DNA from 2 places in the Arthrobacter sp. YAF17 genome. Region 1 is predicted to be linked to the other one. Evidence: predicted binding sites of a transcription regulator. Region 1 holds the regulator's gene; the other holds the start of a gene.
The links. Region 1 encodes HrcA, which represses chaperone genes, less so after heat shock. Its sites were predicted from a motif close to TTNGCACTCGNNNNNNNCGAGTGCNAA; they were not measured.
Positions count from the first base shown of each region.

Region 2: the regulator HrcA is predicted to act here: its motif matches at 1,524-1,550, upstream of groL (chaperonin GroEL).

Region 1 is NZ_JBFRDB010000001.1:452,142-455,555, forward strand. Features, by position in the region: gene AB4Y67_RS02145 (16S rRNA (uracil(1498)-N(3))-methyltransferase) at 1-86, opposite strand, end outside; gene dnaJ (molecular chaperone DnaJ) at 89-1,216, opposite strand; gene hrcA (heat-inducible transcriptional repressor HrcA) at 1,316-2,329, opposite strand; gene AB4Y67_RS02160 (DUF3097 domain-containing protein) at 2,561-3,409, shown strand.
Region 2 is NZ_JBFRDB010000005.1:117,108-120,521, reverse strand. Features, by position in the region: gene AB4Y67_RS06455 (cold-shock protein) at 1-54, shown strand, start outside; gene AB4Y67_RS06450 (ABC transporter substrate-binding protein) at 153-1,415, shown strand; gene groL (chaperonin GroEL) at 1,735-3,372, shown strand.

The sequences.
Region 1 (3,414 bases):
GCTTCAGGTCCGTCGAGAACGAAGTCGGAACCGGGAACCAGCCCGTCCAAAGTGCCGGGGGCAGTGAAAAAGACCGGGTTGCTCACCGCTACAGGTTACCGAGCCGGTCCCGAAGCTTCGCGAAGACCCCGCCGCTCGCTGCGAGCTTCCCTTCGGTGAACTGCTCACCGCGCAGCTTCGCGAGCTGGCGGAGCAGGTCCTCCTGGGCGGCGTCGAGCTTGGCGGGGGTGTCCACCTGAAGGTGGACCTTGAGGTCGCCGCGGCCGTAGCCGCGCAGGTGGGTGACGCCGAGCCCGCGCAGCGTAATGACCTCACCGGACTGGGTGCCCGCCTTGACGTCGATCTCCTGCTGGCCGTCGAAGGTGTCGAGGGTGAGCTCGGTGCCCAGCGCCGCCGCCGTCATGGGGATGTTGAGGCTGGCGTGAAGGTCGTCGCCGTCGCGCACGTACGTGGCGTCGTTGTTGACCCGGATCTCCACGTAGAGGTCGCCGGCGGGGCCGCCGGCAGGGCCGGCCTCGCCCTGGCCGGAGAGCTGGATGCGGGTGCCGGTGGCGACGCCGGCAGGGACCTTGACCGTCAGGGAGCGCCGGCTGCGGATCCGGCCTTGGCCGGCGCATTCGTTGCAGGGGTCCTTGATGACAGTGCCGAAGCCCTCGCAGGAACCGCAGGGCGCTGCGGTCATGACCTGGCCGAGGATGGAACGGACGGCGCGCTGGACCTGGCCGCTGCCGCCGCAGATGTCGCAGCGTTCCGGGTGGCTGCCTTCACGGCAGCATGAGCCCTCACACGTGGGGCAGGTGACAGCCGTGTCGACTTCGAGTTTCTTGTTGACGCCGAACACGGCGTCGCGGAGGTCGATCCGGACGCTGATCAGGGCGTCCTGGCCGCGGCGGACCCGTGAGGCCGGTCCGGCCTGGCCGCCGGCGCCGAAGAAGGTCTCGAAAATGTCCTGGAACGCGAAGCCCTGGCCGGAGTAGCTGCCGCCGCCGAAACCGTTGTCGGTGCCGTTCTCGTTGCCCGTGGTGTCGTAGATCCGGCGCTTCTGCGGATCGGACAGGACCTCGTAGGCGTGCGTGACCGCCTTGAACCGGTCCGAAGCGTCATCCCCGGGGTTCACGTCCGGGTGGAGGGTCCGCGCCAGTTTGCGGTAGGCCTTCTTGATCTCTTCGCCCGTAGCTTCGCGGGAGACTCCAAGAACGTCGTAATGGCTGCTCAAAGTTGTATCTCTTCCTTTTTGTACTGCCGGTGGGGCACTGCCTGTTAGGGGCAAGAAGTCTGGTGTCAGAATGTCTGGACGGGCGCGGTGTGCCGTCCGTCAGGGGCCGAGAATCCTTGAAAGGTAGCGGGCCACCGCACGGACGGCGGCCATGGTGGTGGGATAGTCCATCCGGGTGGGACCCAGCACGCCGACCTTCGCCGTCGCGTCCGGACCGTAACCGGTCGCCACCACGGAGGCCTCGGCGAGCCCCACGTACGGGTTCTCCCGGCCGATGCTGACCGTCACGCCCCGCGGGTCCGCGGCCATGTCGCTCAGCAGGCGGAGCATGACCACCTGTTCCTCGAGGGCTTCCAGTACCGGGCCGATGCTCAGCGGGAAGTCCACGTTGGAGCGGGCGAGGTTGGCGGTTCCGGCCATGACCATGCGCTCCTCGCGGCTGCTCGTGGCCAGCGCCTCGAGGCCGCGGGCCAGTGCCTGGGCTGCGGCGCGCCGCGCGGGCGGGCAACTGCCAACCACGGACTGCAGTGACTGCGGCAACAGGTTCAGCGGCGTCCCGGCGAGGCCGCCGAGGAACCGCGTGCGGAGTTCAGCCAGGGCCTCGTCGCCGAAGTCCTGCCCCACGTCAATGACCCGCTGTTCCACCTTGCCGGTGTCCGCGATCAGCACCATAAGCACCTTGCGGGGCGCCAGCAGGACGAATTCGATGTGCCGGACCTTGGCGCGGCTGAGATGCGGATACTGCACGACGGCGACCTGGTTTGTCAGGTGCGCGAGCAGCCGGACTGTCCGGTCCAGGACATCGTCGAGGTCGTCGGAACCCTCCAGCAGGGCCTGGATGGCGCGGCGTTCTGCCGGTGAGAGCGGCTTCACCGCCGAAATCTGGTCCACGAAGAGCCGGTAGCCCTTGTCGGTGGGGATGCGGCCGGCACTCGTGTGCGGCGCTGTGATGAGGCCCTCATCCTCCAGGGCTGCCATGTCATTGCGGATCGTGGCACTGGATACGCCCAGGTGATGCCGTTCCACAAGGGCTTTCGAGCCGACGGGTTCCCGTGAATGGACGTAGTCCTCCACGATGGCGCGCAGCACTTCGAGTTTGCGTGGTTCGCTCACGCTCCACCTCCCTTCGACTGTCCCGCATCCGGTGCCGCCGTTCGCCGGCCGCACCGCACGCTCTGCTGGCACACGGCATGTTGGTTAGCACTCGACATGCCTAAGTGCTAACCAGTCTAATATGAGTCGCCGCGTTGTTAGCATTGGATTCGCTCCGGGCGTTCTTCCCGGGGCAAGTGTTTTCGGGCACAGCCCGCCATAGCAAACCGATCACAAAGCAGTGTGGAACCGATGTCGTACCAGAACTGGGGCCCCCAGGACCTGTCCGCCCCCGCCAAGGCCCAGCTTCCGGAGGTGCCGGTGGAACGCGGCATGGTCCTCGAAGATGTGCAGTCCGGCTGGGTGGGCGCCGTGACCCGGGTGGAGAAGTCCGGCGGGATGCACGTCGTCGCCCTGGAGGACCGCCGCGGCAAGTCCCGCTCCTTCCGGCTCGGCTTCGGCTTCCTGCTGGACGGACAGCCGATCCGGCTGATGCCGCCCGCACCCCGGGCCGCTGCGGCCGCCGCCGGCAGCAGAACAGCTTCCGGCTCCGTCCGGGTGGCGGGCCAGCGCGCGCAGGTCGCCAAGGCGAGCCGGATCTGGGTGGAAGGCAAGCACGACGCCGAACTCGTCGAGAAGGTCTGGGGTGACGATCTCCGGGTGGAGGGCATCGTCGTCGAACCGCTGCACGGCATCGACGACCTCGCCGGGGCCGTGGCCGCCTTCCGGCCCGGCCCCGGGCGCCGGCTGGGTGTCCTGGTGGACCACCTGGTCCCCGATTCCAAGGAGTCCCGGATCGCCGACGCCGTCATGGCATCGCCCGGGGCGGCCGGCAACGTGCTGATCGTCGGCCACCCCTATGTGGACGTCTGGCAGGCGATCCGGCCCGGTGTGCTGGGGATCGAGAAGTGGCCGGTGATCCCCCGCGGCGTGGATTGGAAGACGGGCATCCTGATGGCTTTCGGCTGGCCGCACAGCACCAAGGAGGACATCGGGCTGGGCTGGCAAAAACTCCTCGGCGCGGTCCGCAGCTACGCCGACCTGGAACCCTCCCTGCTGGGCCGGGTGGAGGAGGTCATCGACTTCCTCACCGTTCCCTGAGGAGC
Region 2 (3,414 bases), on a different contig from region 1:
GAAGTCGGCGAAGGCGAAAAGGGCCCGCAGGCCGAAAGCGTCCGGCCCGCCTAGTGACCTTCACCTCCGCAGCGCACGTGTCGCAGGACCCTGCCGCAACGATTTCCGGCCGGAAGGCTGCCGGCGGCACGGTCGGGCGCCGGAGGGTGGGCCTGCGGCGCGGCCGGGCCGTGGCCGTGGCGGCTGTTGCCGCCCTGGTCACCACGGCATGTTTGGGTCCGGCGGGCGGTGCCCGTGTCGAGCAAGCCGACGCCAGCGGCGACGGGACCCTGCGGATCGGCCTGATCCTCGACAACACCGGCCCGCAAGACTTCCTCAACGCGCCCCAACTCGCCGCCGCGAAGCTCGCCGTCAAGGAAATCAACGCTGCAGGCGGTCACAAGGGCAAACCGGTGGAGTTGCTTCCGTCGACCGTCAGCGGAGACACCGCAGCGCAGGCCAAGGCACTCGTTGCCGCCAAATCGGACATCGTCATCGGTCCGACGGACTCCAGCCGGGCGCCCGCCGCCATCGACGTCCTGTCCAACGCCAAGGTGGCCATGATTTCCCCCGCGAACACCGCCAGCGGGCTCAGCAGCTACGAGAGCAACGGCTACTACTTCCGCACCTCGGCGGCCGACATCGCCCAGGCCCCCGTTCTCGTCAAGCTAGCCAAGGACAGCGGCGCTGCAACCATTGCCGTTGTGTACGAGGAAGGCGCCTACGGCAAGGGCGTATCCAACGCGGTGGCCGCCGCGGCCAAGCAGGCCGGGCTCGGGCCACTCACCGTCGCCGGGTTCGCCCCGGGACAGGCGCAGCAGGCTGCTGCTGCAGCGAAGGCAGCGGCCCCCGACGCCGTCGTGCTGGTCTCCCGTGCCGGTGCCCAGGGTGCCATCGCCGAGCTGAACAACGCCGGCCTTGCCGGCAAGAAGCTCATCCTCAGCGACGGAGCGGTGAGCCAGTACGGTTCAGGGCTGGGTTCCCGCGCCCTCGACGGTGCGCGGGGGATCCTGCCGGGAACCTTTGCCTCAGCCCACTTCCAGGGCGAGCTGGTTTCCGTGGATCCTGGACTGAAGGACATGACGTTCGCCGCGGAGACCTACGACGCCGTCAACCTTGCCGCCATCGCGGCGGCCGCAGCGCAGGACGACGCCGGCACCTCCATTGCCGCGAGCCTGATCACCGTCTCGGGCGGGACGGGCCCGACGTCAGGCAACGGCGGGCCCGCCGGTGAGGCCGCGGTGTGCAAGAGCTACCAGGAATGCACCGACGCCATCCGGGCAGGCAAACGCCCCGACTACGACGGCGAATCCGGTCCGGTCGGCTTCGATTCCAACGGTGACGTCAGTTCCGCAAACTATGTTGTCTACACCTACGGGCCGGACAACACGGCAACCATGAGCGGCAACGAAACTGCCAGCAGCAGCGGGACTTAATCGCCCGTAGCGTAGTGTGCCGCGCCTGAGAGCCGCCAGCACGCCAATGGAGGGTCATCCTGCGCGGCCACTGCTTGCACTCTCCCCGGGGGAGTGCTAATTATTGAGTTAGCACTCCCGCGTATTGACTGCTAAAACGACGCCCGGTTCGCCCGGCTGCGGAGTTGAGGCAGCCGATCCAGGAGCGAAAGAAATACCTGGCTGGGGTGAGATCCCGGGCCCAACGGCATACAGAGGCCGCCGGGCCAGGGATCGTCCGTCGCGGGCACCGCAGCAAAGGTTCATTCTTAACGACTGTCCCGAAAGGACTACTGCCGTTATGGCCAAGATCATTGCATTTGATGAAGAGGCACGCCGCGGTCTTGAGCGGGGCCTGAACATCCTCGCCGACGCCGTCAAGGTCACCCTCGGCCCGCGTGGACGCAACGTCGTCCTCGAAAAGAAGTGGGGCGCCCCCACGATCACCAACGATGGCGTTTCCATCGCCAAGGAGATCGAGCTGGACGATCCTTACGAGAAGATCGGCGCCGAGCTGGTCAAGGAAGTTGCCAAGAAGACGGACGACGTCGCCGGCGACGGAACCACCACCGCCACCGTGCTGGCACAGGCCCTGGTCAAGGAAGGCCTGCGCAACGTCGCGGCCGGCGCTGATCCCCTGTCCCTCAAGCGCGGCATCGAGAAGGCCGTCGAGGCTGTCACCCGCGAGCTCCTGGCCTCCGCCAAGGAAATCGAAACCAAGGAAGAGATCGCCGCCACCGCGTCCATCTCCGCCGGTGACAACGAAATTGGCGCCCTGATTGCCGAAGCCCTGGACAAGGTCGGCAAGGAAGGTGTCATCACCGTCGAGGAGTCCAACACCTTCGGCCTGGAGCTGGAACTCACCGAAGGCATGCGCTTCGACAAGGGCTACATCTCCGCCTACTTCGTCACCGACGCCGAGCGCCAGGAAACGGTCCTCGAGGATCCGTACATCCTGATCGTCAACTCCAAGATCTCCAACGTCAAGGAACTGGTTGCTGTCCTCGAAAAGGTCATGCAGTCCTCCAAGCCGCTGCTGATCATTGCCGAAGACATCGAGGGCGAGGCCCTGGCCACCCTCATCGTCAACAAGATCCGCGGCACCTTCAAGTCCGTCGCCGTCAAGGCCCCGGGCTTCGGCGACCGCCGTAAGGCGCAGCTCGCGGACATCGCCATCCTCACCGGTGGCCAGGTCATCTCCGAGGAAGTCGGACTCAAGCTGGAGACCGCCGGACTCGAACTCCTGGGCCGCGCCCGCAAGGTCGTTGTCACCAAGGACGAGACCACCATCGTCGAGGGTGCAGGCGACGCTGACCAGATCGCCGGCCGCGTCTCCCAGATCCGCGCCGAGATCGAGAACTCCGATTCGGATTACGACCGCGAGAAGCTGCAGGAACGCCTGGCCAAGCTGGCCGGCGGCGTTGCAGTCATCAAGGCCGGTGCCGCAACCGAAGTTGAGCTCAAGGAACGCAAGCACCGCATTGAGGACGCTGTCCGCAACGCCAAGGCTGCTGTCGAAGAGGGCATCGTCGCCGGCGGTGGCGTTGCCCTGATCCAGGCCGGCGCCAAGGCGTTCGCCAACCTGCAGCTCGCAGGCGACGAGGCAACGGGTGCGAACATCGTCCGCGTCGCCATCGACGCCCCGCTGAAGCAGATCGCCTTCAACGCCGGCCTCGAGCCCGGCGTTGTGGTCGACAAGGTCCGCGGCCTGCCCGCAGGCCACGGCCTGAACGCAGCCACCGGCGAGTACGTCGACCTGCTGGCCGCCGGCATCAACGATCCGGTCAAGGTCACCCGCTCTGCCCTGCAGAACGCGGCGTCCATTGCCGGACTGTTCCTCACCACCGAGGCCGTTGTGGCCGACAAGCCCGAGAAGGCTGGCGCCCCGATGGGCGGCGGCGACGACATGGGCGGCATGGGCGGCATGGGCGGTTTCTAACCACCCGGCCTCCAGGCCCCGAACGCCTGCCTGACGGATTTC